DNA from 4 places in the Caballeronia jiangsuensis genome. Region 3 is predicted to be linked to each of the others. Evidence: riboswitches for the same ligand, from Rfam matches in the RefSeq annotation. Region 3 holds a riboswitch; each other region holds the start of a gene.

Region 1 (6,790 bases), on a different contig from region 3:
CTTGCCTTGATGCGACGCGCTTGCGCCGATGAAAAGAGCGGGGCAGTCGGGCATCGCGTTCAGAACTCGACGCCGCGTTGCGCCTTCACGCCCTGCTCGCGATAGGGGTGCTTCACGAGCCGCATCTCGGTGACGAGGTCCGCGAGTTCGATCAGCGCATCGGGCGCATGACGGCCCGTCACGACCACATGCAGCATCGCGGGGCGCGCCTTCAGCACGTCGAGCACTTCATCGAGCGGCAGATATTCGTACTTGAGCACGGTGTTCAGTTCATCGAGCACGACCATCCGATACTCGCCGCTTTCGATCATGCGCCGCGCCTCGTTCCAGCCTTTGCGCGCGGTCGCCATGTCGGCTTCGCGGTTCTGCGTGTTCCAGGTATAGCCGTCGCCCATCGTGACGAAATCGCAATGAGCGATCGCGCCGAGGAAATCGCGCTCGGACGTATGCAGCGCGCCCTTGATGAACTGCACGACGCCGAGCTTCATGCCATGACCGAGCACGCGCACGGCCATGCCGAACGCCGCCGTGGTCTTGCCCTTGCCGTTGCCGGTATTCACGATCAGAAGGCCTTTTTCGTGATCGGCGGCGGCCTGCTTTTTCTCGTGACCTTCCTTGCGGCGTTGGGTCATGCGCAGATGCGATTCGGTATCGGTTTTCACATCGACTCCAGTGTGAACGGGATTGCGGCGGGTCTTTGCATGACGAAAGACGGCCGTATCGTACATCAGGTGGCGGCTGCGTTCGCGGCTTAATTCTGCGCTAACAGACGGTGGGCATCATGCACTCACGCACTCACCGACTTCAGGAGCAGAAAAATGGACGCGCTCTATCTCTATCTGGAACTCGTGGCGCTCATCGTTCTCGTCTGGCTCTGCCGCGACAAGTTCAGGCCGGTTGTCGCGAAGCCGCTCGCCGAAACCAAAAGCCCGCGGATGGCGACGAAGCCGGTATTCATGTTCCGTTCGCACCGGTTTCATGCGCCGCTGCGATCGCGACGGTTACGCCGCAATCGATCGTCTTTGGCACGATGAGCGTGCGCGCGTTGCCCGCAAGCAGCGCGCAGGGCTCGCATACGCCATCGACGTTCAGATGCTTCGCTGCATGATGTGAAATCGCGGTGCGTGGCGCATGCGCGATTTCATCGGCGCTATAGAAGCGCAGCGGCAGACCGCGACGCTCGCAGAACGCGAGCAAGCCCGCTTCATCCCTTTTCGCATCGATACTCGCGACGATCGCGATCTCATCGAATCGATGCGCTCCCAGCGCGAGGCGCACCGCGCGTTCGATCGCATCGGCGCTCGTGCCTCGCCTGCAGCCGATACCGACCGCGAGCCGCATAGCGGCAGACGCATTCATGCGAGCAATGACGGATTCCATGTGCGATTCAAAGAAAGCGCGCCGCGCGGGCCAGCATTATGACACCGCGCGCGCCGCGTCATTTCTTGACGCTCGCGCCCGCCGGGCCTAGACTTTCACGCAGTTTTGGTGCTCGCGCGCGGATTCTCTCGCGCGCAGTTAAACGGGAAGCAGGGCGCGTTCCTTCGACCGATCGAGCGGACGTCAACCTGCGCTGCCCCCGCAACGGTAAACGATTCCCCGTCCACGCGATGTTTTCATCGCACGAACGGGAAGCCGGCTTCGAGGCCACTGCGCGTGATAACGCGCGGGAAGGCGAAGCGGCGCAATCGTCAGCCCGGATACCGGCCAGACTTTCACAGGGATCGCTGTCGCGGGGATGCGGCGCGGCCCATGATCCATCAAGCGTGCGTTTCCCATTTCATCCCGCGGCGTTGTCACGCATCGCGCGACACGAAGCGCACGCACCTGAAGCCACGGAGCTACGATGCAAACCCGCAAGATCCCCGTCACGGTCGTGACCGGCTTTCTCGGCAGCGGCAAGACCACGCTGATGCGACATATCCTGTCCAACGCGCAAGGAAAGCGCATCGCGGTGATCGTCAACGAGTTCGGCGAGCTCGGCATCGACGGGGAAATCCTGAAGGGCTGCGGCATCGGCTGCGACGACGAAGCCGGGTCCAAAGATCGTAATCTGTATGAACTCGCGAACGGTTGCCTGTGCTGCACCGTGCAGGAAGAGTTCTATCCGGTGATGGAGCAGCTCGTCGAGCGGCGTGAGAGCATTGATCACGTGCTGATCGAAACATCGGGTCTCGCGTTGCCGAAGCCGCTCGTGCAGGCGTTCAACTGGCCGTCGATCAAGAATGCGTTCACGGTCGATGCGGTCGTCACCGTGGTCGATGGCCCCGCTGCCGCGAGCGGGCAGTTCGCGGCGAATCCCGTCGCCGTCGATGCGCAGCGCAAGGCCGATCCGAATCTCGATCACGAATCGCCGCTGCACGAGTTGTTCGAGGATCAGCTCGCGTCGGCGGATCTCGTCATCGTGAACAAGACCGATCTCATGGACGATGCAGCGCTGCAAAAAGTCGAGGCGCTCGTGCGTCCCGAGATTCCGCGCGAAGTGAAGATCGTGCCCGCGCAAATGGGCAAGCTCGATGTGCATACGCTGCTCGGTCTCGAAGCGGCGTCGGAAGAGACGATTCATCTGCGCCACGATCATCACGGCTCGCCCGACGATGAAGGCCACGCGGATCATCATCACGACGAGTTCGATTCGTTCGTCGTTCACGGCAAGGTGGAATCGCGCGAGCAGGCCATCGCGGCATTGCATGCGCTCGTCGAGCATCACACGATCTATCGCGTGAAAGGTTTCGCCGCGCTGCCGGGCGCTGCGATGCGGCTCGTCGTGCAGGGCGTCGGGCGTCGTTTCGACAGCTATTTCGATCGCCGCTGGCAAGCCGGCGAAGCGACGACGCAAAGCCGTTTCGTGCTGATCGGCGAAGACCTCGATCGCGACACGCTGCAACGCGCATTCGACGCGGCGCTCGCAAGCGCTGCGGTGCAGGCATAAACAGCCATGCATCTGCTCCGCACGACACCGGGAGGCTTCGTCGACGATGCGCAAGGCGTCATGCGCATCGATCAGACACGCGCGCCGATCGTGGTGCTCAGTTCCGCCGACACGACGCTCGCGTTGCTCGCGAGCGTGTTTCCGCGTCTGGAAGCGGGCTTTCCCGAAGTGCGGCTCGCGAATCAATCGTTTCTGCGCCAGCCCGCGTCGGTCGATTTCTATATCGACGATGTGTTGCGTCACGCGAAGGTCGTGATCGTCGATCACCTTGGCGGCGAATCGTACTGGCCTTACGGCATCGAGCGGCTCGTCGCGCTCGCGAAACAAGAGCAACAGATGCTCGCGATGTTTTCGGGCGATCTCACGGAGGATCCGAATCTCATCGGCAAAAGCACGGCGGATGCCCGGTTCTGCCGCGAGCTGTCGCGCTATCTGCGTGAAGGCGGCGCGCGCAATGCGGAAGAATTCCTGCGCACGATCGCGCATCACGCGTTCGGCTTCGGACGCGAACCGCAGCCGCCGAGCCCGCTGCCTGCCGTGGCGATCTATCATCCCGAGCGCGATATCGCGACGATCGAAGACTGGCAGGCGCGCTGGACCGAAGGCGCGCCCGTTGCCGCTATTCTTTTTTATCGCGCGCATTTGCAGTCGGGTAACACCGCCGTGTTCGATGCGCTCATCGAAGCGCTCGAAAAAGAAGGCATGAACCCGTTGCCGATCGCGATCTCATCGCTGAAAGAGAGCGTGAGCCGCGAAGTCGTGGACCGTTTGTGCGCGGAGCATCGCGCATCGCTCGTATTGAATACGACGGCTTTCGCGGCGAGCGTGATAGGCGAAGACGAAGTATTCGAAGTCGCGGGCGATGCGCCCGTGCTGCAAGTCATTCTGAGCGGCGGCAATCGCGACGACTGGCAAAAGGACAATCACGGGCTGAACTCGCGCGATGTCGCGATGCATGTCGCGCTGCCCGAAGTCGATGGCCGCATCATCACGCGCGCGATCAGCTTCAAGGGCCTCGCGTATTACTGCAAGCACACGCAAGTGGACGTGGTGCGCTATCAGGCCGACGTTGAGCGCGTGCGCTTCGTCGCGGAACTGAGCCGCCGCTGGTGCAGGCTGCGTCATACGCCGAATGCGCAGAAGCGCATCGCGCTCGTGCTCGCGAACTATCCGGCGAACGAAGGGCGCATCGGCAACGGCGTGGGACTCGACACGCCCGCATCGGCCATCGGCATTCTGTCGATGCTCGCGCGCGAAGGCTATCGCGTGGGCGACATTCCCGCGAACGGCGATGCGCTCATCGCCGCGCTGACCGAAGGCGTGACCAACGATCCCATCGTGCGCGACTTGCGTCCCGCGCTGCAGAGTCTCGCGCTCGACGACTATCTCGACGCATACCGCATGCTGCCCGCCGATGCGCGCGCCGCGCTGGAAAAGACCTGGGGCGCGCCCGAAGACGATCCCACCATAAGACGCGGCCGCTTCATGATCGCGGGCTATCGTTGCGGCGAAGTCTTCATCGGCATACAGCCTTCGCGCTCGCGCGAACGCCACGATTACGCGAGCTATCACGATGCCGAACTCGTTCCGCCGCATTCGTATCTCGCGTTCTATGTCTGGCTGCGTCTGCGCTTTCAGATGGATGCGATCGTGCATGTCGGCAAGCACGGCAATCTCGAATGGCTGCCGGGCAAGAGCGTCGCGTTGTCATCGTCGTGCTGGCCCGATGCGATTCTCGGTCCGATGCCGCATCTCTATCCGTTCATCGTCAACGATCCGGGCGAAGGCAGCCAGGCGAAGCGTCGCGCGCAGGCGGTCATCATCGATCATCTGATGCCGCCGCTCACGCGCGCCGAGAACTACGGGCCGTTGCAGGATCTTGAGCGTCAGGTCGACGAATACTACGAAGCGCTGATGGTCGATGCGCGGCGCGCGAAGCTGTTGCGCCGGTCGATCCTCGCGAACATCGTCGAGAACAGGCTGCACGAAGAGCTCGGTCTCGATGCGCCGCGTGATGCCGTAGGCGAAGATGCCTTGCTCACGCGCGCCGACGCGTATCTCTGCGAGCTGAAGGAAGCGCAGATTCGCGATGGCCTGCATGTGTTCGGCGTTTCGCCGCAAGGCATGCAGCGCCGCGATACGCTGCTCGCGCTCGGCCGTTTTCCGATCGGCGACGGGCAGGGCGCGAACGCAGGCCTCATCACGGCGATCGCGCGCGATCTGCAACTGCCCGCCGAGTTCGATCCGCTCGATGCCGACTGGGCTGCGCCGTGGAACGGGCCGTGTCCACGTGCGCTCGTCGAAGTCAGCGATGCGCCGTGGCGTCATCAGGGCGATACGCGCGAGCGCCTCGAAACGCTAGCGATGCAGCTTTTGTCGGACGACGATACCGCAGCGCCCGGTCCGCATGCATCGCTCGTGCTCGAACGTCTGCGCGGCGATGTGCTCGCCCGTCTGGATGCATGCGGCCCGCAAGAGCTTTTGCAATTGAAGCGCGGCCTCGAAGGGCGTTTCGTGCCGCCGGGTCCGAGCGGTTCGCCGTCGCGCGGCAGGCCCGACGTGCTGCCCACGGGCCGCAATTTCTATTCCGTCGATACACGCGCATTGCCGACGCAGGCGGCCTGGTCGCTCGGACTCAAGTCGGCGAACGCACTGGTCGAACGTCATGTGCAGGACCACGGCGATTTTCCGCGTGCCATCGGCTTGTCCGTGTGGGGCACGGCGACGATGCGCACCGGTGGCGACGACATCGCTCAGGCGTTCGCGCTCATCGGCGTGCGGCCGAAGTGGGCGGCGGGCAGTCATCGCGTGACCGACTTCGAGATCCTGCCGATATCGATCTTCAACCGGCCGCGTATCGACGTGACGCTGCGCGTGTCGGGCTTTTTCCGCGATGCCTTCGCGAACCTCATCCATCTCTTCGATGCGGCCGTGCAGGCCGTCGCCGAACTCGACGACGAACCCGCCGATATCAACCCGATCCGCGCACGCATTCTGCGCGAACGCGACGAACTGATCGCGCGCGGCATCGAAGCGAAGGAGGCGCGGCAGCGCGCGGGCTGGCGCGTGTTCAGCACGAAGCCGGGCGCATACGGCGCGGGCTTGCAGGAGCTGATCGACGCAAGACAATGGCAGTCCGATGCCGATCTTTCCGCTGCCTATCAAAGCACGGGCGGTTACGCATACTCGCAAGCGGGCGATGGCGTCGAAGCGCGCGCGAGCTTCGGCACGCGGCTTTCGACGCTCGATGTCGTGCTGCAGAATCAGGACAATCGCGAACACGATCTGCTTGATTCGAACGACTATCACCAGTTTCAGGGCGGCATGATTGCGGCCGTGCGTTATCTGTCGGGCGTGCAGCCGCAGGCGTATAACGCCGATCACAGCAATCCCGCCGCGCCGCGCGTGCGCACCTTGAACGAAGAGATCGCGCGCGTGGTGCGTTCACGCGTCGTCAATCCGAAGTGGATCGACGGCGTGAAGCGGCATGGCTACAAGGGCGCGTCCGAACTCGCCGCCACCGTCGATTATCTTTTCGGCTATGACGCCACGGCGCGTGTCGTGTCGGATCATCAATACGCGCTCGTCACCGATGCATACGTGAACGACGCCGACACGCGCGAGTTCATCACGCAACACAATCCGCACGCGCTGCAATCGATCTGCGAGCGCTTGCTCGAAGCGATGCAACGCGGTCTGTGGCAAGAACCCGCGGGCTATCGCGAGCAGGTCGAACGGCATCTGCTCGATGTCGAACAGTGCATCGAGGGCCGACAACATTGAACCAGAACACTTTCCCCTTTACCGCGCTCGTTGCGCAAGCGCCCTTGCAGCAAGCGCTTTTGCTCGCGGCAGTCG
Region 2 (7,325 bases), on a different contig from region 3:
CGTCGTGATCGCGGGCATGATGCCGAGCGAAACGCCGATCTCGCGCGCCAGCACGTTCACGCCGCTCATCCCGCCGAGCAGCGGCACGACCGCGCTGCCATCCTGCGCAATGGCGAGCACGGGCGGTTCCGCGATCTTGTCGGCAAGCGATGACGCGAGCGCGCGAATCACGATGCCCGCGGAGCACAGCGCGACGATCGGCGTGCCCGACGCATACAACGCGCGTACATGCGCGCCGAAATCGTCATACGCGATATCCGCATTCACGCGGCTGGCGAGGCCATGAACGCGCGCTTGCTCGAAACTCGTCTGAATGCGCCGCGCCGTATCGAGCGCGCCCGCACCGAGAATCACGATCGCCATCGGCATGGAAGCACTCACGCGCGCCATTTTTTCCCCGGCACGACGAGCAGCGAGAAATACGGCGACGCCATCGGATCGACTTCATCGAGCGGCACGATGCGCTGATTCGCCATCGTCGCGCGCTCGACATAGAGCGCACGTTCATCGAGCCCGAGCTCGCCGAGCACGCGCCGCACTTTCTCGAAGTTGCGGCCGAGCTTCATGATGACAGCCGCATCCGCCGCTTCGAGACGGCGCTTCAGATCGTCTTCGGGCAATACGCCCGACAGTACCGACAGACTCTGATTGCGATACACGAGCGGCACGCCCAGCACCGCGACGCCGCCGAGCATCGAGCACACGCCCGGCACGACATGCGCATCGAAGCGCGCAGCGAGACGGTCGTGCAGATACATGTACGAGCCGTAAAAGAACGGATCGCCTTCGCAGATCACCGCGACGTCGCGTCCGGCTTCGAGATGACCGGAGATCGTGAGCGCGGCTTCGTCGTAGAACGCGCTGATGATCGTCTCGTAGCAGAGCGGCGGTTCGAGCGCCTCGGTCGTCACGGGATAGACGAGCGGCAGCCGCGTCTGCGTGTCGTCGAGATGCGATTCGATGATGCCGAACGCATTGCCCTTCTTGCCCTTCGCGACGAAATAAGCAACCACCGGCGCGGCCTTGAGCAAGCGCAGCGCCTTCAGCGTGATGAGCTCCGGATCGCCCGGGCCGACGCCCAGTCCATAGAGACGGCCGCGCATCATTCGGTCTCCGAAGCAAGTGCGTTCACTGCCGCCGCCGCCATCGCGCTGCCGCCGCGCCGGCCGAGCAGGGCGACGAAGGGCACGCCGCGGCTATCGGCGGCGAGCATCGCCTTGGATTCCGCCGCACCGATGAAGCCGACCGGAAAGCCGAGGATGAGCGCGGGTTTCGGTGCGCCCGCATCGAGCATGTCGAGCAGATGAAAGAGCGCGGTCGGCGCATTGCCGATCGTAACGATCGCGCCTTCGAGATGGGGCCGCCACAGTTCGAGCGCGGCGGCCGAGCGCGTGTTGTTCATCGCGCGGGCGCGTTCGGGAATCGACGGATCGTTCAATGTGCAGACGACACGGTTATCGGCGGGCAGCCGCGCGCGCGTGATGCCTTCCGCGACCATGCGCGCATCGCACAGGATCGGCGCGCCTGCCGCGAGCGCGTGCCGGCCGGCGATGCCCGCGCCGGAAGAAAAGCGCAGATCGCTCACGATATCGACCATGCCGCACGCATGGATCAGGCGCACCGCGAGCTTTTCCAGATCGGCGGGAAGGGCGGCGAGGTCGGCTTCGGCGCGGATCGTCGCAAAGGACTGGCGATAAATCTCCGCGCCGTCGCGGATGTAGTCAAGCATCGGCATGGCTCCGGGCGAGCCGTTCGGCCGCCTCTTCGATGGTCAGGTTGCTCGCGACGATTCGTTCGCCGCGATGCAGGTCATATCGTCCCGGCGCGACTGCATAGAGCGTCACCGGGACCGGATGCGCCGCCGCGCACGAGCGCTCGCAGCCGCTCAAGTGCACCTCGCTTTCATCATGCGAGGGCAGAAGCGAAGCGAGGCGATGCGCGTCGGCTTTGGTATCGGCGTGGCTTTTCGCGCAGCCTTCGGACCCTGCGCACGCGATGAGGCGCGCGAGCGGATCGCGCGGGTCGGTCGCGAGGCCTTGCGCGTGTAGGCGTCGCAACACGTCTTGCGCGTCATGCGCGGCGATGCCCGGTATCAGCACGCTTTGCCACGGCGTCATCGCGAGAAGGCCTTCGGCGTGCGTGTCGGCGATATCGGCGAGGGCTTCGAGCATGGCCGCGTCGAGACGACCGAGGGGCGTTTGCGCGCCCGCGTACCACGTCGCGCGATATGGTTCCACGTGGGCGCCGAGGCGCAGCGATGCATCGGCGGGTGCGCGTCGCCAGTGCTCGATGGCTGCATCGAAATCGAATGCTTCGAGAAAGCGCGCGATGCCGACACGTGCGAGCAGATCGCGCATACGATGTTCGTCAGGCGTGGCCAGCGCGAGAAACCTGCGCAGCACGCCGGACACGAATGTCACCATGTCGCTGCGATGAATCGCGCCGAGCGGACACTGGCGTATCGTTCCCGCGAGGCCGAATGCGAAGCGCGCGCCATCGTCCATTGCAGAGAGCCACAGGTCGTGCGGATGATCGAGCATCGCGAGGCGCTCGCCGCCATCGAGTTGCAGCGCGAATTTGGGCGACAGCGCATGCAGCGACGCGTCGGCCTGCATCGCGTCGATGATTTGTGCGGCAAGCGCGCGCGTGTCGTCGCTTGCGAGCGGACTGAGCATCACGTTGCGGATGTCGTCGCCGCCCGACGTCGACGGACCGAGGCCCGCATCGAGCGCGATATCGATCAGCGCGGCATGGGCATCGTCGCGGATGCCGCGCAACTGGAGATTCGCGCGATTGGTCACCTCGATCACGCCCGAGCCGCAGTCACGCGCCGCCCGCGCGACGGCCCGCGCCGCGTGCGCGCTCAACACGCCGCCCGCAAGCCGCAGGCGCGCGAGCCCGCCATCGCGCGCGGGCACGATGCGCATCAGGCCCGGACACGCGGATGCGCGCGGCGCGGCGTTGAGCGATGAGCGGTTCAATGAAGTCAAAAGCGTGACCCGTTGGGCTTCGCGCGTAATGAGCGAACCGGTACACCCCGCCCGGTCGGCGTCGCGCGAATGCGATGAGTCGGCAGGTCTCTTGGCTGGCAGGTCTTCATTCGCGCCGGCCTTCCCGGTAAAAACCAGTGGCAGTGGAGCGCGGACTCGCTGCGTACAATTGCGGGGGCAGCCACAGTTTTCTGTGTTCCCTCTTAGGCCCTGGGTCTCTTCGACCCCGGGCACCGACGGACCTGTATTATGCCCGCTTTTATCGACCATCCAGGCGCTTCGGGGCTGCAGCCGCAAGCGCATTACGAATCATGTGAAGGAGGCGGCGCATGTCGAACTGGCTGACCGTAGTGGGGATCGGTGAAGACGGCTGGCACGGGCTGTCCCGCGTTGCACGCCGCGCGCTGCTCGACGCCCAGTCGATTCACGGCGGCGAGCGCCATCTCGCGTTCCTGCCGGCGCGCATCGCCGCGAGCCGCGTGCCGTGGCCGAAACCCTTTTCGCTCGACGCCGTGCTCGCCGGACGCGGCGACGGCAAGACCCGCATATGCGTGCTCGCGAGCGGCGATCCGATGTGCTTCGGCGTCGGCGCGACGCTCGCGCGTGAAGTCGCCAACGGCGAGATGCGCGTCATTCCCGCGCCGTCGTCGCTGTCGCTCGCGGCGGCGCGCTTGCGCTGGGCGCTGCAGGATGCCGTGTGCGTGTCGCTCGTCGGGCGGCCCGTCGCGTCGTTGCTCGCGAGCCTGCATCGCGGCGTGCGCCTGCTCGTCTTGAGCGCGGACGGCGCGACGCCCGCCGCCGTCGCCGCGGTCCTGACCGCGCATGGTTTCGGCGCGAGCCGCATGACCGTGTTCGAGCATCTCGGCGGCAACAATGAGCGACGTATCGACGAGCGCGCCGACGACTGGCGCGAGCCGCTCGTCGCCGCGCTCAATCTCGTCGCCATCGAATGCCGCACGCATGCCGGGCACGCCGGGCCGCCGCTCACGCCCGGTTTGCCCGACGACGCCTATCGTCACGACGGCCAGCTCACCAAGCGCGACGTGCGCGCCGTGACGCTCGCTCGGCTCGCGCCGCAGCCGGGCGAACTCTTGTGGGACGTCGGCGCGGGCTGCGGCTCGATCGGTATCGAATGGATGCGCGCGCACGGCGCGTGCCGAGCGATCGCGATCGAAGCGAACGAAAGCCGGCAGCGCCTCATCGAGCACAACCGCGACGCGCTCGGCGTGCCCGCGCTGCAACTCGTGAAAGGCGAGGCGCCCGCCGCGCTCGACGGCCTGAGCGCGCCCGATGCCGTCTTCATCGGCGGAGGATTGACCGTGCCGGGCGTGCTCGATGCGTGCTGGGCGCGTCTGCGTCAGGGCGGGCGGCTCGTCGCCAATGCGGTGACGCTGCAAAGCGAGGCCGCGCTCGTCGAATGGCGCGCGCGGCACGGCGGCGAACTGACGCGCATCGGTGTCGCGCAGGCGGAGCCGCTCGGCAACTTCGATACCTGGCGTCAGGCGCTGCCGATCACGCTGTTGCACGCCAGCAAACCGTGATGCGTCATGCGTAAAGAAGCGCCGGGAAACACGAAGCGCGTGCTGCTGCTCGGCGGCACCGGCGACGCGCTCGCGATCGCACGCGCGCTGCCGCCCGCGCATGTCTACAGTCTCGCGGGCCTCGGGCGCGTGCCGGGCGATCTGGCGTGCACGGTGCGCGTCGGCGGCTTCGGCGGCATCGACGGGCTCGTCCGCTATCTGCGCGCGGAGAACATCGCGCTCGTCGTCGATGCGACGCATCCGTATGCCGCGCAAATGAGCCGGCACGCGCACGACGCCTGTACGCTCGCGGACGTGCCGCTCTGGGCGGTGCGCCGTCCCGCGTGGCAGCCGCAGCCGGGTGACGACTGGCGCGATGCGGCGGGCTGGCGCGAAATCGTCGATCGGATCGCGCCGTTTCATCGGCCGCTTTTCACGCTCGGGCGCGAGGCGCTTGGGCATCTGCATGAAATTCCCGCGTCGCAATACTGGACGGTCCGCTGTCTCGAAGCGCATGCGGGCAACGAACGCGCGAAGGTCATCGATGCCCGCGGGCCGTTTCATCTCGAAGGCGAGCGCGCGTTGTTCGGTGCGGCGGGCATCGACGTTATCGTCAGCAAGAACAGCGGCGGGCGCGCGACCGAAGCGAAGCTCGCGGTGGCGCGCGAGCGCGGCCTGCCGGTCGTGATGCTCACGCGGCCGTCGCTGCCGGACGCGGACACGATGTTCGATGATGCCGCGAGCGCCCGCGATGCGCTATTGAACTGGCTCGACCGAATCCACCTATCCGAAACATGACGATCTATTTCATCGGCGCCGGACCGGGCGATCCCGAACTCATCACCGTCAAGGGACAGCGGCTCATCCGCGCGTGTCCCGTGATTCTGTATGCCGGCTCGCTCGTGCCGAAGGCCGTGCTCGACGGGCATCGCGCGACGAAGTGCATCGACACGGCCGAGCTCGATCTCGACGCCATCGTCGCGCTTTTGCAGGACGCGCACGCGAACGGGCAGGACGTGGCGCGCGTGCATTCGGGCGATCCGTCGCTCTACGGCGCGATCGGCGAGCAGATCCGCAGGCTCGAAGCGCTCGCGATTCCCTATGAAGTCGTGCCGGGCGTGACGGCGACGGCGGCAACGGCGGCGGCGCTGAAACGGGAACTGACATTGCCGGGCATCTCGCAGACGGTCATCCTCACGCGCTACGCGACGAAAACATCGATGCCGGAAGGAGAAAGCCTCGCCGATCTCGCACGTCATCGCGCGACGCTCGCGATTCATCTCGGCGTGCGGCATATCGAGCGCATCGTCGCGGATCTGGTGCCGCACTACGGCGCGGATTGTCCGGTGGCGGTCGTGTTTCGCGCGAGCTGGCCGGACGAGACGCGTATCGAGGGAACGCTCGCGGAGATTGCATCGAAAGTGCGCGCGGCGGGCATGGAGCGCACGGCGATGATCATCGTCGGCCGCGTGCTGACCGCCGATGGCTTCGCGGATTCGACGCTCTACGCGAAGGACTGATCGCACGATGCGCGACCTCGACACCGTGTTCGATGCGCTCGCGAAATCGGCATTCCGGCGGCGCTTCGCGCTCGGCGTGCGCGAGGGGAAATATCTGCGGGAGAAGGGCGTCGATACGGTGATCGCGCAGGCGCATGAGCTGATCGGCAAGCGGCTCGCGCCGCCATCGCCCTTGAACGACGGCAAGCAGACGCCGTTTCGCGGGCATCCGGTGTTCATCGCGCAACACGCGACGGCGACGTGCTGCCGTTCGTGTCTGGCCAAATGGCACGGCATTGCGGCAGGCAGGGCGCTCGACGATGCCGAGCGGCAACATGTCGTCGATGCGATCGCGCGCTGGCTGCGCGCGCAACCGCTACCCGCCGCGAATGCCGCCGCGCCCGACAATCCGCAGCGGGAATTGCCTTTCTGAAGCGTTTTCTTAGCGCGCCCGGTCCTTCGCCATCACGGATGCCGCGATAAAGGTCGTCCACATGCCCGCGCACGCGAGCGCGAAACTGAACTGCCACGCAATTTTGTGATATCGCTTGTCATCGTTGGCATGGACTGATCCGCAGCCGAATGTCCGTCAACTCGAATCGCGATTATCAACTTCGTGGCTGAAGGTATCCATCGCGCTTTCCTCTCAGCATTGGGTCCGATTCGATTGCTGCGGCAATGAAGGCGAATCAGTCAGTTTTCTCATTGAGGCGTCGGATACGTTTCCGCTGAGCTTCACGACCGGAGATAAACGCATGTCTGGACTATCTCGTAAGGAAATTGCTTGTGCCGTTCTGACTCTGGCCTGCTGCATTGGCGTCGGTAACGCGGCGCCGAATCCTGCCACCGATGCGACTCGAAATGCCAATCAGGCAATAGCGGATTATTTGCCGTTTTCGAATACGCAGGATTTCGATGATGCTCGCCACGGGTTCATCGCCGATCTTCCGAATCCGGTCGTCAAGGGGAGCGCCGGCAACACGGTTATCGATCTCTCGCAATATGATTTTCTGAAGCAAAGCGGGCCTGCTCCCGCGTCGGTGAATCCGAGCCTATGGAGGCAATCGCAACTGCTCGCGATTCGCGGGCTGTTCAAGGTGGTCGATGGCATCTATCAAGTGCGCAATATCGACCTTGCCAACATGACATTCATTCGCGGCAAGACGGGCTGGGTCGTGATCGATCCGCTCACGTCCACGGAAACCGCAAAAGCCGCTCTCGACCTGATCAATAGCAAGGTCGAGAATCTGCCGGTCAGCGCGGTGATTTTCACGCACTCTCACGTCGATCACTTCGCGGGCATTCGGGCGATCGTG
Region 3 (7,325 bases):
CGACGCATGTCGCCTCAAACCACGCAACGACGCGCTGCGCGAACTGCGCCAAACTTTCGCCGCCATGCGGACGCGCATGTTCGACATCACCGGCCCAGGCATCGATAAGCGCGCGATCGATCGAATCCCACGCGCGGCCTTCCCACGCGCCGAAGTGCATTTCCGAAAGACGCGCGTCGAGATGCACATCGGCGGAAAGAACCTGCGCCAGCGATGCGCATCGCACAAGCGGGCTCGCGTGCCATCCATCGACACATGCGGGCACGTTCAACGCCTTCATCCGCTCCGTCAATGCGACAGCGAGATCGCGCACATCGCACCGCAAGGGCACATCGGTTTGCCCATAGCACACGCCCGCTTCGATAGCGACTTCCGGATGTCGAATCAGGACGAGATCCATGCGAGCCCGATGAGATAGATCGTGATTTCGAACACTTGCTGCGCAAAGCCGAGGCAATCGCCCGTATAGCCGCCGATGCGACGCATGAAGTATCGCCCGATTAAAAAGCGCAAAACGATCAGCACGCCGATCGTGAAGCACGCGAGCTTCCAGTCGATCACGAAGAGCCACGGCAAGCCGAACACGAGCGCCAGCGCGAACGACGCAAGACTCATGCGCTGCGCGACCGGCTTGGCCTTGCCCTCAGCGCGCACGTAATCGAGCGTGACGAGATAGCTGATCGCGAACGCGCGGCTCGCGGCGTGCGCGGCGATCATCGTCATCGCGACGCGCTGCGGCGGCAACGCAGCGAGCGCCTGCCACTTCATTGCAATCGCGATCACCAGCGCAATCGCGCCGAACGCGCCGATGCGCGAGTCGTGCATGATGCGCAGCGCATCCTCGCGCGTGTACGCGCCGCCGAACGCATCGACGCAATCCGCGAGTCCGTCTTCATGGAACGCACCGGTCATGACGAGCGTCGCGGCCATCGAAAGCAACACGGCGACCCCCGCCGGAAACACGCGCAGCGCCAAGAGATAGACGAGCGCCGCAACGCCGCCGACCATCGCGCCGACGAGCGGAAAGTAACGCGCCGCCGCGTTCAGATATTCGCGCTCGAAGCCGACCCAGCGCGGCACCGGCACGCGCGTGAAATAGCCGAGCGCGGTGAAGAAGTAGCGCAGTTCGTCGAGCGGTCGCATCAATCGGCTTTGTTCGACACACCCGCCGACTCGAAGCTCGCCATCTCGTCGATGAACGCGACGGCCGCGCGCAGAATCGGCAATGCGAGCGCCGCGCCCGTGCCTTCACCGAGCCGGAGATCGAGCTCCAACAGCGGCGCGGCATCGAAATGCGCGAGCATACGCCGATGCCCCGTTTCGTTCGACGCATGCGCGAACACGCAGTAGTCGAGCACCTCGGGCGCGATCTTCGCGGCCACCAGCAACGCCGATGTCGCGATGAAACCATCGACGAGAATCGTCATGCCTTCGCATGCGGCGGCGAGATACGCGCCCGCGATCATCGCGATTTCGAAGCCGCCGAAGGTCGCGAGCGTGTCGATCGCATCGCCTTCATCGGGATGCAGCGCGAGCGCGCGGCCGAGCACATCGCGCTTGTGCGCGAGGCCGTGGTCGTCGAGGCCCGTGCCGCGGCCGACGCATTCGTCGATCGGCAAGTCGCACAGACGGCTCATCAGACACGCCGCCGCCGACGTATTCGCGATGCCCATCTCGCCGAAGCCGATCACGTTCGTGCCGAGCGACGCGTGATGCCGCACGCGCGCAGCGCCCCGCGCGATGCCTTCGAGCGCGGTCTCGCGCGACATCGCAGGCGCCTGCGCGAAGTTGCGCGTGCCGGGCCCGAGCGACAGACGTTCGTATCCGTGATCGATCGGAATCGGTGTCGCGACACCCGCATCGACGACTTCCAGCGACATGCCGACCGAGCGCGACAACGCGTTGATCGCCGCGCCGCCCGTCAGAAAATTCGCGACCATCTGCGCCGTCACTTCCTGCGGAAACGAACTCACGCCCTCTTTCGCGATGCCGTGATCGCCCGCGAACACGATCATCGCGGGACGTTCGATGCGCGGCTTCGTCGTGCGCTGGATCAGGCCCATTTGCAGCGCGAGCGATTCGAGCCGCCCGAGACTGCCGGGCGGTTTCGTCTTCATGTCGATGATGCGGCGCAGTTCGGCTTCGAGCGCGCGGTCGAGTGCGCGGGGCAGCGGGATGTCGTTGAGCGTGGACATCGAAATTCCTTCAAGGGCGATGAATGGAAGGCACGAGCGCTTCATGCTCGCCGTCGCGGATCAGCGCGAGCGGATAGCCGAATGCCGCGCTCGCGCGTTCAGGCGTGAGGACGTCGGCGACGAGGCCCGCGTGCGCGCCGCCGTGGCCGTCGAGCAGGAGCGCGTGCGTCGCGAAACGGCGCGCGAGATTCAGATCGTGGCACGAGAAGATTACGGTGCGCTTGTGCTCGCCCGCGGCGTCGCGCAACGCGTGCAGACAGTCGATCTGATGATGCAGGTCGAGATGCGAAAGCGGTTCGTCGAGCAACAGCAGCGGCGCGTTCTGGCACAGCACGGCGGCCAGTGCGACGCGCTGGCGTTCGCCGCCCGAAAGCGTCAACACATCGCGCGCGGCGAAGGACGCGAGGCCGAGCGTTTCCAGCGCGGCGCGCGCCGCGTTGCGGTCGTCTTCGCTCTCCCAGCCCCAGCCGGTGAGATACGGAAAGCGGTTCAGCAGCACGGTGTCGAGCACGGTCGCGCTGAAGGCGTCGTGCGCGGCTTGCGGCATCAATGCGCGTCGACGTGCGAGGTCCGCCGCGCGCCACGATGCGAGCGCGCGGCCATCGAGCGACACGCGGCCCGATGCGGCTTTCGCGAGCCCGGCGAGCACATTGATGAGCGTCGTCTTGCCCGCGCCGTTCGGCCCGGCGATGCACCACACTTCGCCCGCCGCGATCGTCTGCGTGAGACCGTCGATGAGCGTGCGCGCGCCCGCGCGAAGCACGATGGCATCGAGATGCAGGGTCATCGCGGTCTCCGCAGGAGCATCCACAGAAACATCGGCACGCCGATCAACGCCGTCACGACGCCCACGGGCAATTGCGCGGGCGCGATCACGGTGCGCGCGGCGAGATCGGCGGCCATCACGGCGAGGCCGCCCGCGAGCGCGGCGGCGGGCACGAGCATGCGCTGGTCGTTGCCGAACGCGAGACGCAGCAGATGCGGCACGACGAGCCCGACGAAGCCGATGGTCCCCGCCGTCGTCACCGCAGCCGCCGCGGCGATCGATGCGACGAGATACACCCGCAGGCGCAACCGTTCGACCGGCACGCCGAGCGCACGCGCGGTGGCATCGCCGCGCAGCAGCACGTTCAATTGCGGCGCGACCGGGACGATCGCGACGAGCGCGACAGCGAGCGCGATCAGCGCGGGCCACGGTGCCGCCGCGCCGTTGAGATCGCCCGTCAGCCAGAAGATCATGCCGCGCAGCCGGTTCTCGGGCGCGATGCTCAGAATCAGCGTGATCAGCGCGCCCCATCCCGATGCGATCACGACGCCCGTCAGCAAGAGTCTCGGCGACGCATCCTGTCCGCTTTGCCAAAGGTCCTTGCGCGCGAGTCCGAGCACGACGACGATCGATGCGAACGCGCCCGCGCACGCCGCGATATCGACGCCCCACCACGGCACCGATGCGAGCATCGCGGCAAGCGCGAACGTCGCCGCGCCGCCGGACACGCCCAGCACATAAGGTTCCGCGAGCGGATTCTTCAACAGCACTTGCAGCAGCGCGCCGGCCATCGCGAGCAGCGCGCCCGTTGCGAAGCCCGCGAGCGCGCGCGGCAAACGTAGCGTGAGCACGATCTCATCGGCGATATCGGGCGTCGCGGCGTTCGCGTGAAAGAGCGCGCCGAGCGCACGCGATACGGGCAACGTCACGCTGCCCGTCATGAGCGACGCCACGAGCACGACGAACGTCGCGACGCCGAGCGCGATCCAGATCGCCGCCGCGCGGCTCGCGTTCATCGCGCGCGGACGCGCAAGCCGCTCAGGCGCGTGGCTCACGACGGATGCCAGCCCAACGTGATGTACGCGCCGCGCCGTGGCGTGTTGTACGAGTACGCAAGTTCATAGTCCTTGTCGAACAGATTGTCGATGCGCGCCGTGACGTACCACGACTTCGAGATGTCGTAGCGCGCCGATAGATTCACGATGCCATAACCCGCGAGCGTCGAATCGTAGTCGCTGCGTTGTCCGCTCACGAGCCACTCGCCGCCGACACGCCAGCGCCCGATCGTGCGATGCGCCGTGAGCGTCGCGAAACGCCGCGCGCGCCGCGTCAGATCCTCGTGATTCGTCTCATCGACGGGATTCTGGAACGTGACGCCCGCGCGCACGTCGGTTGCGCCGACATGTCCCGCCCACGATCCCTCGATGCCCTGCACCTTCGCGCGCCCGACGTTCTGCGCGACATAGTAGAAACCGCCGTCGGACACATAGTCGATCAGATTCGAATAGCGCGTCTGGAACAGCGTCACGCGCGCGACGCCCAGCGCATTCGATGCGTACTGCAACGCCGCCTCGACCGAATGGCTGCGCTCTGGCTGAATCGACGGATTGCCGCTGAACGGATAGTAGAGGTCATCGAAGCTCGGCGCGCGAAACGATGCCGCATAGCTCGCGCTCGCCTTCCAGTGCGCATCGAAGTTATACGCGTAGCCCAGATAGTAGCTGTTCGCGCCCCCGAAATCGGAATACTGGTCGTGACGCAGATTCGCCTGCAAATCGCTCGCGCCGATGTGGCCCACGTAACCCGCGAACACCGAATTCACGTGACGATCGGGCGCGCTGAGCTGATCGGAATCGAGCGTCTGATCGAGATGCTCGTAACCGAAGAGCAGCTTGTGCGCGTCGCTGATTTTGAAGTCGTTCTGCCACGTGTATTGACGATTCTCCGAATTGAAGCGGTTCGTATAGACGCCGTTCTGCTCGATGTTCGCGCGGTCCTGTCCCTGCGCGATCGTGAAGTGCGTGGTCCAGTTTTCGGTGATCCTGCCGTTCGCGAACACCGACGCCGAGCGCACGCGATCGTGCGATTCGTTGATATCGGTCGGCAGGCCGTAGGCATCGTCGAAACTGCTGATGCCGTTCGATTGCAGGAAGCGCACGCCCGCGTCCCACTTGTCGCTGAACTGGTGACGCAGCGTCGCCGCGACGCTCTCGTTCAGATAGCCGTTCGCGTTCGGATTCGCGCCGGGCGCGATATTCGGATCGATCGACGAAAAGCCGTCGGTCTTCTCGCGCGAGACGTTCAGGCTGAAGGTCGTGCGGCCGTCGTTGTCGAGCGCGCCGTTCACGCCCGCCGATTGACGCTGCGTGTGATAGCTGCCGTATTCGGCCTCGAAGTTGAAGCGCGGCGGATGCGGCTCGCCTTCCTTCGTGAAGATCTGCACGACGCCGCCGATCGCATTCGAGCCGTACAACGCCGACACATTGCCGTTCACGACTTCGACGCGCCCGATCTGGTCGAGCATCAGTTGCGATAGCTGCGCCGCGCCGAGCGACGCCGATTCGACGCGCACGCCATCGATCAAAACGAGCGACTGCGACGACGCCGCGCCGCGTATGTAAAGCCCCGAAGTCGCGCCCGGTCCGCCGTTGCGCGTGATCTGCACGCCGGGCGCGAGCGCGATGAGGCCGAGTGCATCGTCGGCGTTGGCGTCGGCGATATCCTGTTCATCGAACACCGATGTCTGCGGGATCGATTCGGCGAGCGGCTGCGGCGCGCGCGTCGCGGTGACGACGACAGGAGCAAGCGTTTGCGAAGCGTCATCGGCGGCATGTGCGGCGCCAGCGAGCGGCAATCCGATGAACGCGGCAACGAGCGCGCCATGACGAGAGCGGCCGTTCTTGAGGGCGGCCTGTGGCAATACCATGAGTGAAGTGTCCGTTTCGCGTGAGCGCGACCCCGCTCCCCGCGAGGACGATGCGCGACGAACGCACTGCGCGATCAGCGCCGATGCGTCGAACTCTGGCCGGTATCCGGGCTGGCGATGAATCGTCTCGCCTTCCCGCGCATCGTGCGCAGTGGCGTCGACACGTTTCTTGCAGTCGATTCGGGTGATGAACCCGGTGTGATGAAAATCCACACGCTCGCGCTGCAAAAACGCGCATGAGACGACTTGCAACTTGCGTTGCGGTCGCTTACCGTTGCGGGGGCAGCACAGGTTGGCTCGTCCCAGGTTGGTCCCGGTCGGACTTCGGAGACTTCGCTCCCTGTTTCCCGTTTGACTGCATCCGCGAGATCCGCGAATGCGAGCACCAAAAAGTGCGGCAAGTGTAGGAGCGCGTGTTGGGGCCGTCAAGAAAACGGCGCGGACAGTTGGGCGCGGCACATGACGAATCGAACGAGAATCGGCCGGCCTGTCATCACGAGCCATCAACAGCGCTCGCGTTTTCTGCACACGAATGCATGTCGACATGCGCTTGATTCGAAGGATTAAGCGCAAGATCGCATGTTGTTACGTCTCGAAACGAGACAATTATCGGAAGCTCCGTTGAACCGCGCTAAAATGCGAGGTCTTTAGAGGACGCAGCACATGCTCAACGAACTCGAATCACTGTCAGGAAATATCGGCCGGCTGATCCAGATCAGCGAGCGCCACAATCAGGCGCGCCAGGCGCTGCAAGACCAACTCGAACAACTGCGCGCCGACTATGCGAACGTGCAGGCCGAGCTTGCGCAAGTGCGTGAAGAGCGCGATACGCTGCAATCCGAACGCGATTCGCTCTCTGCGAAAATCGACGACGCGCAAGTACGCCTCAACGCGATTCTCGAAAAGCTGCCGCGCGCGAAATCCGGGCAGCATGACGAAGCCGACAATCAACTCGATCTCCTCGAAGCCGATTCCCGCGAAGCACATGAAGCGGAATTGCACGGCGAGCATCATCAAGGAGAGAAGGCATGACGACTACGCAGATCGAAGTCTCCATTCTCGGGCAGCCGTATCGCCTCGCGTGCTCGCCGGAAACGGAAGGCGCATTGCGCGAAGCGGTCGCGCGCGTCGATGCCGAGATGAACAAGGTGCGCAATGCAAGCAACGTGCGCGGCACGGATCGCATCGCGGTAATGGCAGCGCTTTCGCTGGCGTCGGAATTGCTTAAGTTGCAGGACAGCGTGCGTCACGGCGAGGCCTTCCCTGCCGAGGAAATCCGTCGCACGATGCATTCGATGAACGAGCAGCTCGGCGCCGTCATCGCGCAATACGAAGTGCAGTGAGATGTCTGTGCGTCGAGGCAATCGGCGCGCAATGTCAATCGAAAAAAGAAACTGCGGCGGGGCTGCGAAAGGCAAACGATTGGTGTAGAGTGACG
Region 4 (7,325 bases), on a different contig from region 3:
GATCTTCGACGACGCCGCGCTCAACGATCTGGAAAAGCAGGCGCAGGACGCGAACCAGAACCTGAAGGCAGCGGCGGCGCGCGTGAAGGAAGCGCGCGCGATCAACCAGACGGCGCGCGCAGGTCTCTTCCCGACGCTCGATGCGGGCTTCGGCCCGACGCGCGAGAAGTTCTCGCCGGCATCGCAATTCCTGCCTGCGGATGGCAACGTGCCCGCGCAGACGCTGTGGCGCGCGCAGGCGAGCGCATCGTATGAAGTGGATCTGTTCGGGCGCGTGGCGGACTCGGTGCGGGCCGCGAACGCCGACACGGAGCAGAGCGAAGCATTGTTCCGCTCCGTGCAGCTCGCGTTGCAGGCGGACGTTGCGCAGAACTACTTCAATCTGCGCGAACTCGATGCCGAGACGGATGTCTTCACGCGCACCGTGCAGTTGCGCGAGGAAGCGCTGAAGCTCGTGCAACGCCGCTATACCGAAGGCGATATCAGCGAGCTCGATGTTGCGCGCGCCAAGTCGGAACTCGCGACGGCGCGCTCGGATGCGATGACGGTGCAACGTCTGCGCGCGGCATCGGAACATAGTCTCGCCGTGCTGCTCGGCAAGGCGCCCGCCGAGTTCTCGGTGGCCGCGAACCCGCTCAAGCCGGTCACGGTGCGCGTGCCGCCGGGGCTGCCTTCGGCGCTGCTCGAACGACGTCCTGATGTCGCGTCGGCGGAACGCGCGATGGCGGCGGCGAATTCGCGTATCGGCGTGGCGAAGGCGGCGTTCTTCCCGTCGCTGACGCTGACGGGCTCGGGCGGCTTCGAATCCGCGACGCTCGGCGATCTCTTCAAGTGGTCGAGCCGCACGTTCCTGCTCGGGCCGTTCGCGGGCACGGCGCTGAACATCCCGATCTTCGATGGCGGCCGTCGCAAGGGCAATCTCGCGAATGCGCGTGCGGTGTATGAAGAGGACGTCGCGAGCTATCGTCAGCAGGTGCTCGTCGCGTTCCGCGAGGTGGAGGACAACCTTTCGGATCTGCGCATCCTCGAAGACCAGACGGCGACTCAGGACGATGCCGTGAAAGCATCGGTGCGCGCGGCGCAGCTTTCGCGCACGCAGTACACTGAAGGCGCGGTGAACTACCTCGACGTAATCGACGCGGAGCGCACCGTGCTGCAGACGCAGCGCGCGTCGGTGCAGTTGCGGGGCACGCAGGCGGTATCGACGGTCAATCTGATCCGCGCGTTGGGCGGCGGCTGGGGCGATGCGAAGCCTACGCCGGTGCCTGAGCCGAGTCTCGCTCAGAAGTGACGTGAACATGGCCCTGCACCACGCAGGGCCATTTCGTTAGTGCGCCCGCTGAAAAGACAGATCGAAGAGACGAGGCCGATTGTTCGTCTCACGGAACATATGTCTTCACCTTCCGAGCGTTTATCCGCAGGGCTCCAATCCTTAAAATTCTATTCATGGGATAGGGAGCCGAAGATGAAAGACTTGATCGCAAAACAACTGTATCAGCCGGCGGTGGTGCTGCCACTGCTGCTGTTGACGCGCCTGATGGTCACGCTCGACTTCAATCTCGCGCAGGTGATGTTCGTGATGATGCTCAAGGGTTCGCAGCACGCATATCAGTTCGCGCTGCGCCACACGGTGGCGCGTCAGCGCAGCAATGTCGCCGTGAAGCATGTCCCGTGCAACAACTGCTGCTGACCCGCGGCGCGTCGTCGAACTTCAATAGATTTCGGGAACGTACATTTCATCCGGCACGGGCTGGCGCAGATAATCGGGGTTGAATACGCGATCGGGCAGTTCGATAGGCTGATGCTCGATCTCGTGATACGGCACCTGACTCAACAGGTGATGAATGCAGTTCAGGCGCGCACGCTTCTTGTCGACGGCCTGCACGACCCACCACGGCGCTTCCGGAATGTGCGTGCGCTGAAGCATGACTTCCTTGGCCGCCGTGTACGCCTCCCAGCGGCGGCGGCTTTCCAGATCCATGGGGCTCAGCTTCCATTGCTTGAGCGGATCTTCGATACGCGCCTCGAAGCGCACTTCCTGTTCGTCGTCGGTGATCGAGAACCAGTACTTGACGATCTGGATGCCACTGCGCACCAGCATCTTCTCGAACTCGGGAACCGAGCGGAAAAATTCCTCATACTCTTCGTCGGTGCAAAAGTTCATCACGCGCTCTACACCCGCGCGGTTATACCAGCTTCGATCGAACAGCACGATTTCGCCTGCCGCGGGCAAGTGCGTGACATAACGCTGGAAATACCACTGTGTGCGTTCGCGATTGTTCGGTGCGGGGAGCGCCGCCACGCGGCACACGCGCGGATTCAGCCGCTGCGTGATGCGCTTGATCGCGCCGCCTTTGCCCGCCGCATCGCGTCCCTCGAACAGCACGACAAGACGATGCCCCTTGTTCACGACCCAGTCCTGCAGCTTCACGAGTTCGCCCTGCAGACGGAACAGCTCGCGGAAATAGGTCTTGCGCAAGACCCGCTCTTCTTCCGAGAAGGTCGATTCGCCGTCCAGGAAGCGATCATCCACCTCCATCTCGAACTCTTCGTCATAGCTGTCGATGATGTCGGCATGGAAGCGGCGCTGTTTTTCCGTCTGATTCATGAAGGGCTCCGTGGGCGTTCTTGGGCTGCCGTCGTCGGGATGACCGGTCGGCGCGGGCGGCGCGATTATGACGCTATTCGATGGCAGTCGTATGACAACGATCGATTCAGGCATTGTAGAAAGCGGCGCGCGCGGGCTCAAATCCGGTTTGCCGCTTTGTGACAAGGCGCCGCGCGCCGTTAGAATGTTCCGGCATTTCGATGGCATGCCGATGGCACATTCAACCGCACCTCAACATCCACAGCGAGCGAACACGATGACCGCAACGATCCCGAGTTTCGACGAAGCCCAAACCGCGCGCCTCGTGCCTTATGACCGGCTCGTGGACACGCTCGCCGCGACGATGCTCGATTACGCGGCCGGCCGCATCGTGAGTCCGGAGCGCATGGTCGTGCCGATAGAGGGCGGCGTCATGCTGTCGATGCCCGCGAGCGCCGCCGATATCGCGATGCACAAGCTCGTGAACGTGTGCGCCGGCAACGGCGCGCGCGGCCTGCCGACGATTCACGGTCAGGTCACCGCATACGACGCCGCGACGGGCGTGCCGCAATTCATGCTCGACGGTCCCACGGTGACGGGGCGGCGCACGGCGTCGGTGTCGATGCTCGCGATCCGCGCGCTTCACGCCGCCGCGCCGCGCGAAGTGCTCGTGATCGGCACGGGCAAGCAGGCGGCGTATCACGTCGAAGCGCTTGCCGCCGTCTATCCGGATGCGCGCATTCGCGTGCAAGGCTCGCGTCCCGGACGCGCGCGCGAGTTTTGCGCCGCGCACGCGTCGGCTTCGGGCAATCTCGCCGCGCTCGACGACGCCGCGATTCCCGATTCGATCGATGTCGTCATCGCCGCGACCACGAGCAAGACGCCCGTCTACACGATGCCCGCGCGTGCGGGGCGACTCGTGATCGGCGTGGGCGCCTTCACCGCCGATGCCGCCGAGATCGCCGCCGCGACCGTCCACGCGAGCGAGCTTTATGTCGATGACCTCGCGGGCGCGCGTCACGAAGCGGGCGATTTCATTCTCGCGGGCGTCGACTGGAACGCGGTGCATGCGCTCGCCGAAGCGCTCGCCGCTCCGAAAAAGGCAGAGCGTCCCGTGATGTTCAAGTCGGTCGGCTGCGCGGCGTGGGATCTCGCGACGTGTCGCGTCGCGCGCGCGGTTTTGTCGGAGGAAAACGGCGCGCCCTGAAAGTTCGGTTGGAACGGTACTTGCTGACGGTTTGCTTAATGATAGAGGCGCAACGGCGTCACGAGATAAACGGCGCAGGCCATGCGCCAAAGCAATCGAGCCAGCGAACTGACCCATGAAAAGTCGATACGACAGCAAGTGGCACCCGTGGATTCCGGCGCACGACGACGGCGGCGAAGGTGCGGGCGCAAACCGAAAGGCGCTCCCGCATGCGTCCGCCTCACCGCCCGCGGCTTACTTCATCTCCGTACTGGAGCTTGCAACAGGCGAAAAACTCGGCAGCGACGAGCGTGTGCGCGCCGTCGCGATGCTCGAATCGCAGTTCGGCGAGGGCCGGCCGCGCACGCTGAAGGAAGCGGTCCGTATTTGCGCCGCAGCGATCGATTCATCGACATTGCAGCGCATGGCGCGCGGCGCAAAGGCCTGAAAAAAAGTCCGATAAAACGACGAATCCGAAGCGCGCTTTTTTCACACGCTTGTAAAACGCGCGTGCTCGCCAAAAAACGCGCGATCGTTCGAGCGCGCGCGTCGGCTTGTTATTTGACGGTCTGAATCACTTCGAAGCCTTCGAACTCCGGATGTCCGAGATAAAGCTGGCGTGTCTCGCCGCCGGCATTGCGATGCGCCGCGCGAAACGCGTCCGAACGCGTCCAGTCTTCGAAAGCCGCCTGATTCGCCCAGATCGTGTGGCTCGAGTACAGGACGTGATCGTCCTTCACCGGGCCCTTGAGCAGATGAAACTCGACGAAACCCGGCACGTCCTTGAGATGCGTGTCGCGACTGGTCCAGAGGCGTTCGAAATCCGTCTCGGCGCCGGGCACGATCTTGAAGCGGTTCATGGCGATAAACATGTCGATGCGTTTCCTTAACCGTAGCGTTAAAAATCAAAACGATCAGCCGCGCTCCAGTTCGACGAGCGTCGTGAAGCCGCCGAAGAACATGCGCTGAGGGTCGAACGGCGGCTCGCCGGACTCCATCATCGCCTTGAGGCGCGGGTCTTCCATCACTTTCGCATTGACGCTGTCGCGCTGCTCGCGCGACTCGTAGACGATATACGAGAACACGACGGTCTCGCCTTCCTTCTGTTGCACGCTCTGCGGAAACGACGTGAGCTTGCCGGGCTTGACGTCGTCGGCGATGGTCTCCACGAATTGCAGCGCGCCATGCTCCATCCAGATCTTGCCGGCGGCTTCGGCCATGGTGCGGTAGGCGTCGATCTTGTCGATCGGCACGGGTACGACGAATCCATCCACGTAATGCGCCATCTGAGTCTCCTGAATCGGTTCGAAAGCGGAACGCGCATGCGATGCGCTGCTCGTTTGAGCGATTCGTAAGCAATGAAGTTCAGGCCGGCTGACGTGGCAGTTCGGCAGTCCATGCTCCGGCGGCCGATGCGCGCTTGAGCACCGTGGACGAGAGCGGCGCGAAGTTCATCCGGTAGACGGATTCGAGCGGCATGCCGAGCGCATGCGCGAGCGCCACTTTCACGACGATCGCATGCGTGACGACGATGCAGCGCTCGCACGCATTCAGGCCATCGATGAACTCCAGCCCCTGCGCGACGCGCACCGCGAGCATGGCGATGCTCTCGCCGCCATGCCCGCGCGCCTGCGGATCGGCGAGCCACGCGGCGACGTGCTCTGGCTCGCGTTCGCCTGTCTCGCGTATCGATTGCCCGCGCCAGCGGCCATAGTCGATGTCGTCGAATGCGGGATCGATGTCGAATGCATCCGCGAGCCATGCTGCCGTCTGGCGTGCCACGGGCGCGGCGCCTGAAATCACGCGCGTACGGTCTTGCGGCCCCACGAAGAGCGGTGCGAGCCGCGAGCGCGCGTCATGCTCGGCGAGCTCGTCGCCGTTGGGAAAGTGGCCGGTTTTCATCGCGCGCGTGGCGGCGTGACACAACAGAATGAGTTCCAAGGGGCGTTAGGGCAATTCGGAATCGTTTTACTTTGCCGCCGATCATCATAGAATGGCAAGCTTGCAGTGCGAGGAAGCCGGTGCAAACCCGGCACGGTCGCGCCACTGTATGCGTTCGTCAGCGTGAAAGCGTTGCGCCGCGAGTCAGACCCCGCTGCAAGCTCTTCGTCAATCGGGACGCGCTTTTCCCTGGAGAACCATCATGAATGCTTCCAGCACGCCGGTCTTTTCCGCTCCGGTTTCCCCGTCGCTCGACGCACCCGTGCCCATCCCGGTGCGCGAAGTGCTGCCGTGGGCCGTCTTCATCGGCCTTCTTTTGCTGATCGCCATTTATTTCGTCGGCGCGGAGCAGGGCGCAACGTCGATTTTCTCGGGCATGTACGTCCACGAATTCGTTCACGACGGCCGGCATCTGCTCGGCTTTCCGTGCCACTGAGGACGCGTCATGATTCGCACTTTGCTGATACGCGGCATGATCGCGGGGCTGGTCGCGGGCCTGATCGGCTTCGGCTTCGCGCGTGCGTTCGGCGAGCCGTCGGTGGCGCGCGCCATCGCGTTCGAGGAACAGCACGAGCATGCGCAAGCCGCGCATGAGCACGAACATGAGCATGCCGACGCCGCGACAGGCGCCGCGCATTCGCACGATCACGGCGACGAGGAACTCGTCTCACGCGATACGCAAGCGGGCCTCGGCCTCCTGACGGGCGTTGCGGTGTTCGGCACCGCGCTGGGCGGTCTTTTCTCGCTCGTGTTCGCGTTCGCCTACGGGCGGCTCGGCGCGTTGCGCGCGCGGGGCACGTCGGCGCTGCTGGCGTTGTTCGGCTTCGTGAGCATCGCCATCGTGCCGTTCCTCAAGTATCCGCCCAATCCGCCGGCGGTCGGCAATGCCGACACCATCGGGCCGCGTACGGCGCTTTTCTTCGGCATGGTGGCGATTTCCATCGCGGCGGCCGTGTTCGCCGTGTGGCTGCGGCGGCGCATGGCGGCGCAACATGACGGCTGGAACGCGACGCTCATCGCCGCGGCCGCGTATATCGTCGTGATCGTGGTGGCGCAGGTCGCGCTGCCGCGCATCGATGAAGTGCCCGCCGATTTCTCGGCCTCGCTGCTGTGGAACTTCCGGCTGGCCGCGATCGGCATTCAGGCGCTGATCTGGACGACGCTCGGTCTCGTGTTCGGCGCACTCGCCGCGCGTGAGCTGGAACGGCCGGCCGTCAGGAGAATGGCCGCGGCTTGACCGGCTTATCCGGCTCGATCACACGGCTCACTTCGCGCGCGCCGCACGCCGCGCGAGCAACGCGTCGAACAGATCGAGCTTCGCGGCATCGTCCATCGATCTGAAGGTCTTGATCTCTTCGCGGCTTCTGAAGCAGCCGAGGCATAAGCCCGTTTCGGGATCGAGCTTGCATACGTCGGTGCATGGCGAGCCGACCGGTTCCTGCGTCTTGGCGCGCTCGATCGTGAAGGCGAGGTCGAGGGGCGTGCGGATGTCTTGCGTGGTCGTCATAGTGATTCGCCGCGAAAGAGCGCGGCGGCAGCGGCCGGATTCGACGGCCAGTAAGCGTGCATGTAGGTGGCCGTCACCGGACCGTGCCGATAGAGCGCTTCGCC

What was found. Region 3 has a riboswitch for cobalamin ahead of PQR08_RS31475 (TonB-dependent receptor domain-containing protein). Riboswitches for the same ligand answer to the same signal wherever they lie in the genome.
Region 1: linked by a shared signal. The riboswitch ahead of cobW (cobalamin biosynthesis protein CobW) and the one ahead of PQR08_RS31475 (TonB-dependent receptor domain-containing protein) in region 3 are both predicted to bind cobalamin.
Region 2: linked by a shared signal. The riboswitch ahead of cobG (precorrin-3B synthase) and the one ahead of PQR08_RS31475 (TonB-dependent receptor domain-containing protein) in region 3 are both predicted to bind cobalamin.
Region 4: linked by a shared signal. The riboswitch ahead of PQR08_RS27325 (CbtB domain-containing protein) and the one ahead of PQR08_RS31475 (TonB-dependent receptor domain-containing protein) in region 3 are both predicted to bind cobalamin.

What each region holds. Positions count from the first base shown of each region.
Region 1 is NZ_JAQQDB010000031.1:22,541-29,330, forward strand. Features, by position in the region: gene PQR08_RS27340 (cobyrinic acid a,c-diamide synthase CobB) at 1-54, opposite strand, end outside; gene cobO (cob(I)yrinic acid a,c-diamide adenosyltransferase) at 60-662, opposite strand; gene PQR08_RS27350 (cobalamin biosynthesis protein) at 955-1,380, opposite strand; cobalamin riboswitch at 1,470-1,726, shown strand; gene cobW (cobalamin biosynthesis protein CobW) at 1,847-2,932, shown strand; gene cobN (cobaltochelatase subunit CobN) at 2,939-6,715, shown strand; gene PQR08_RS27365 (magnesium chelatase ATPase subunit I) at 6,712-6,790, shown strand, end outside.
Region 2 is NZ_JAQQDB010000031.1:32,193-39,517, forward strand. Features, by position in the region: gene cobJ (precorrin-3B C(17)-methyltransferase) at 1-390, opposite strand, end outside; gene PQR08_RS27380 (precorrin-2 C(20)-methyltransferase) at 378-1,106, opposite strand; gene PQR08_RS27385 (precorrin-8X methylmutase) at 1,103-1,729, opposite strand; gene cobG (precorrin-3B synthase) at 1,722-2,990, opposite strand; cobalamin riboswitch at 3,055-3,243, opposite strand; gene cbiE (precorrin-6y C5,15-methyltransferase (decarboxylating) subunit CbiE) at 3,320-4,531, shown strand; gene PQR08_RS27400 (cobalt-precorrin-6A reductase) at 4,538-5,308, shown strand; gene cobM (precorrin-4 C(11)-methyltransferase) at 5,305-6,030, shown strand; gene PQR08_RS27410 (DUF4186 domain-containing protein) at 6,038-6,442, shown strand; gene PQR08_RS27415 (alkyl/aryl-sulfatase) at 6,567-7,325, shown strand, end outside.
Region 3 is NZ_JAQQDB010000042.1:30,258-37,582, forward strand. Features, by position in the region: gene cobC (alpha-ribazole phosphatase family protein) at 1-400, opposite strand, end outside; gene PQR08_RS31455 (adenosylcobinamide-GDP ribazoletransferase) at 385-1,143, opposite strand; gene cobT (nicotinate-nucleotide--dimethylbenzimidazole phosphoribosyltransferase) at 1,143-2,195, opposite strand; gene PQR08_RS31465 (ABC transporter ATP-binding protein) at 2,206-2,982, opposite strand; gene PQR08_RS31470 (FecCD family ABC transporter permease) at 2,979-3,977, opposite strand; gene PQR08_RS31475 (TonB-dependent receptor domain-containing protein) at 4,013-5,887, opposite strand; cobalamin riboswitch at 5,968-6,294, opposite strand; gene PQR08_RS31480 (ATPase) at 6,551-6,919, shown strand; gene PQR08_RS31485 (cell division protein ZapA) at 6,916-7,230, shown strand; RNA gene ssrS (6S RNA) at 7,325-7,325, shown strand, end outside.
Region 4 is NZ_JAQQDB010000031.1:14,079-21,403, forward strand. Features, by position in the region: gene PQR08_RS27285 (efflux transporter outer membrane subunit) at 1-1,291, shown strand, start outside; gene PQR08_RS27290 (hypothetical protein) at 1,466-1,690, shown strand; gene ppk2 (polyphosphate kinase 2) at 1,712-2,608, opposite strand; gene lhpI (bifunctional Delta(1)-pyrroline-2-carboxylate/Delta(1)-piperideine-2-carboxylate reductase) at 2,865-3,794, shown strand; gene PQR08_RS27305 (hypothetical protein) at 3,910-4,221, shown strand; gene hmuQ (heme-degrading protein HmuQ) at 4,331-4,645, opposite strand; gene PQR08_RS27315 (DUF1428 domain-containing protein) at 4,688-5,059, opposite strand; gene PQR08_RS27320 (histidine phosphatase family protein) at 5,139-5,714, opposite strand; cobalamin riboswitch at 5,762-5,887, shown strand; gene PQR08_RS27325 (CbtB domain-containing protein) at 5,917-6,150, shown strand; gene PQR08_RS27330 (CbtA family protein) at 6,160-6,951, shown strand; gene PQR08_RS27335 (DUF1289 domain-containing protein) at 6,979-7,221, opposite strand; gene PQR08_RS27340 (cobyrinic acid a,c-diamide synthase CobB) at 7,218-7,325, opposite strand, start outside.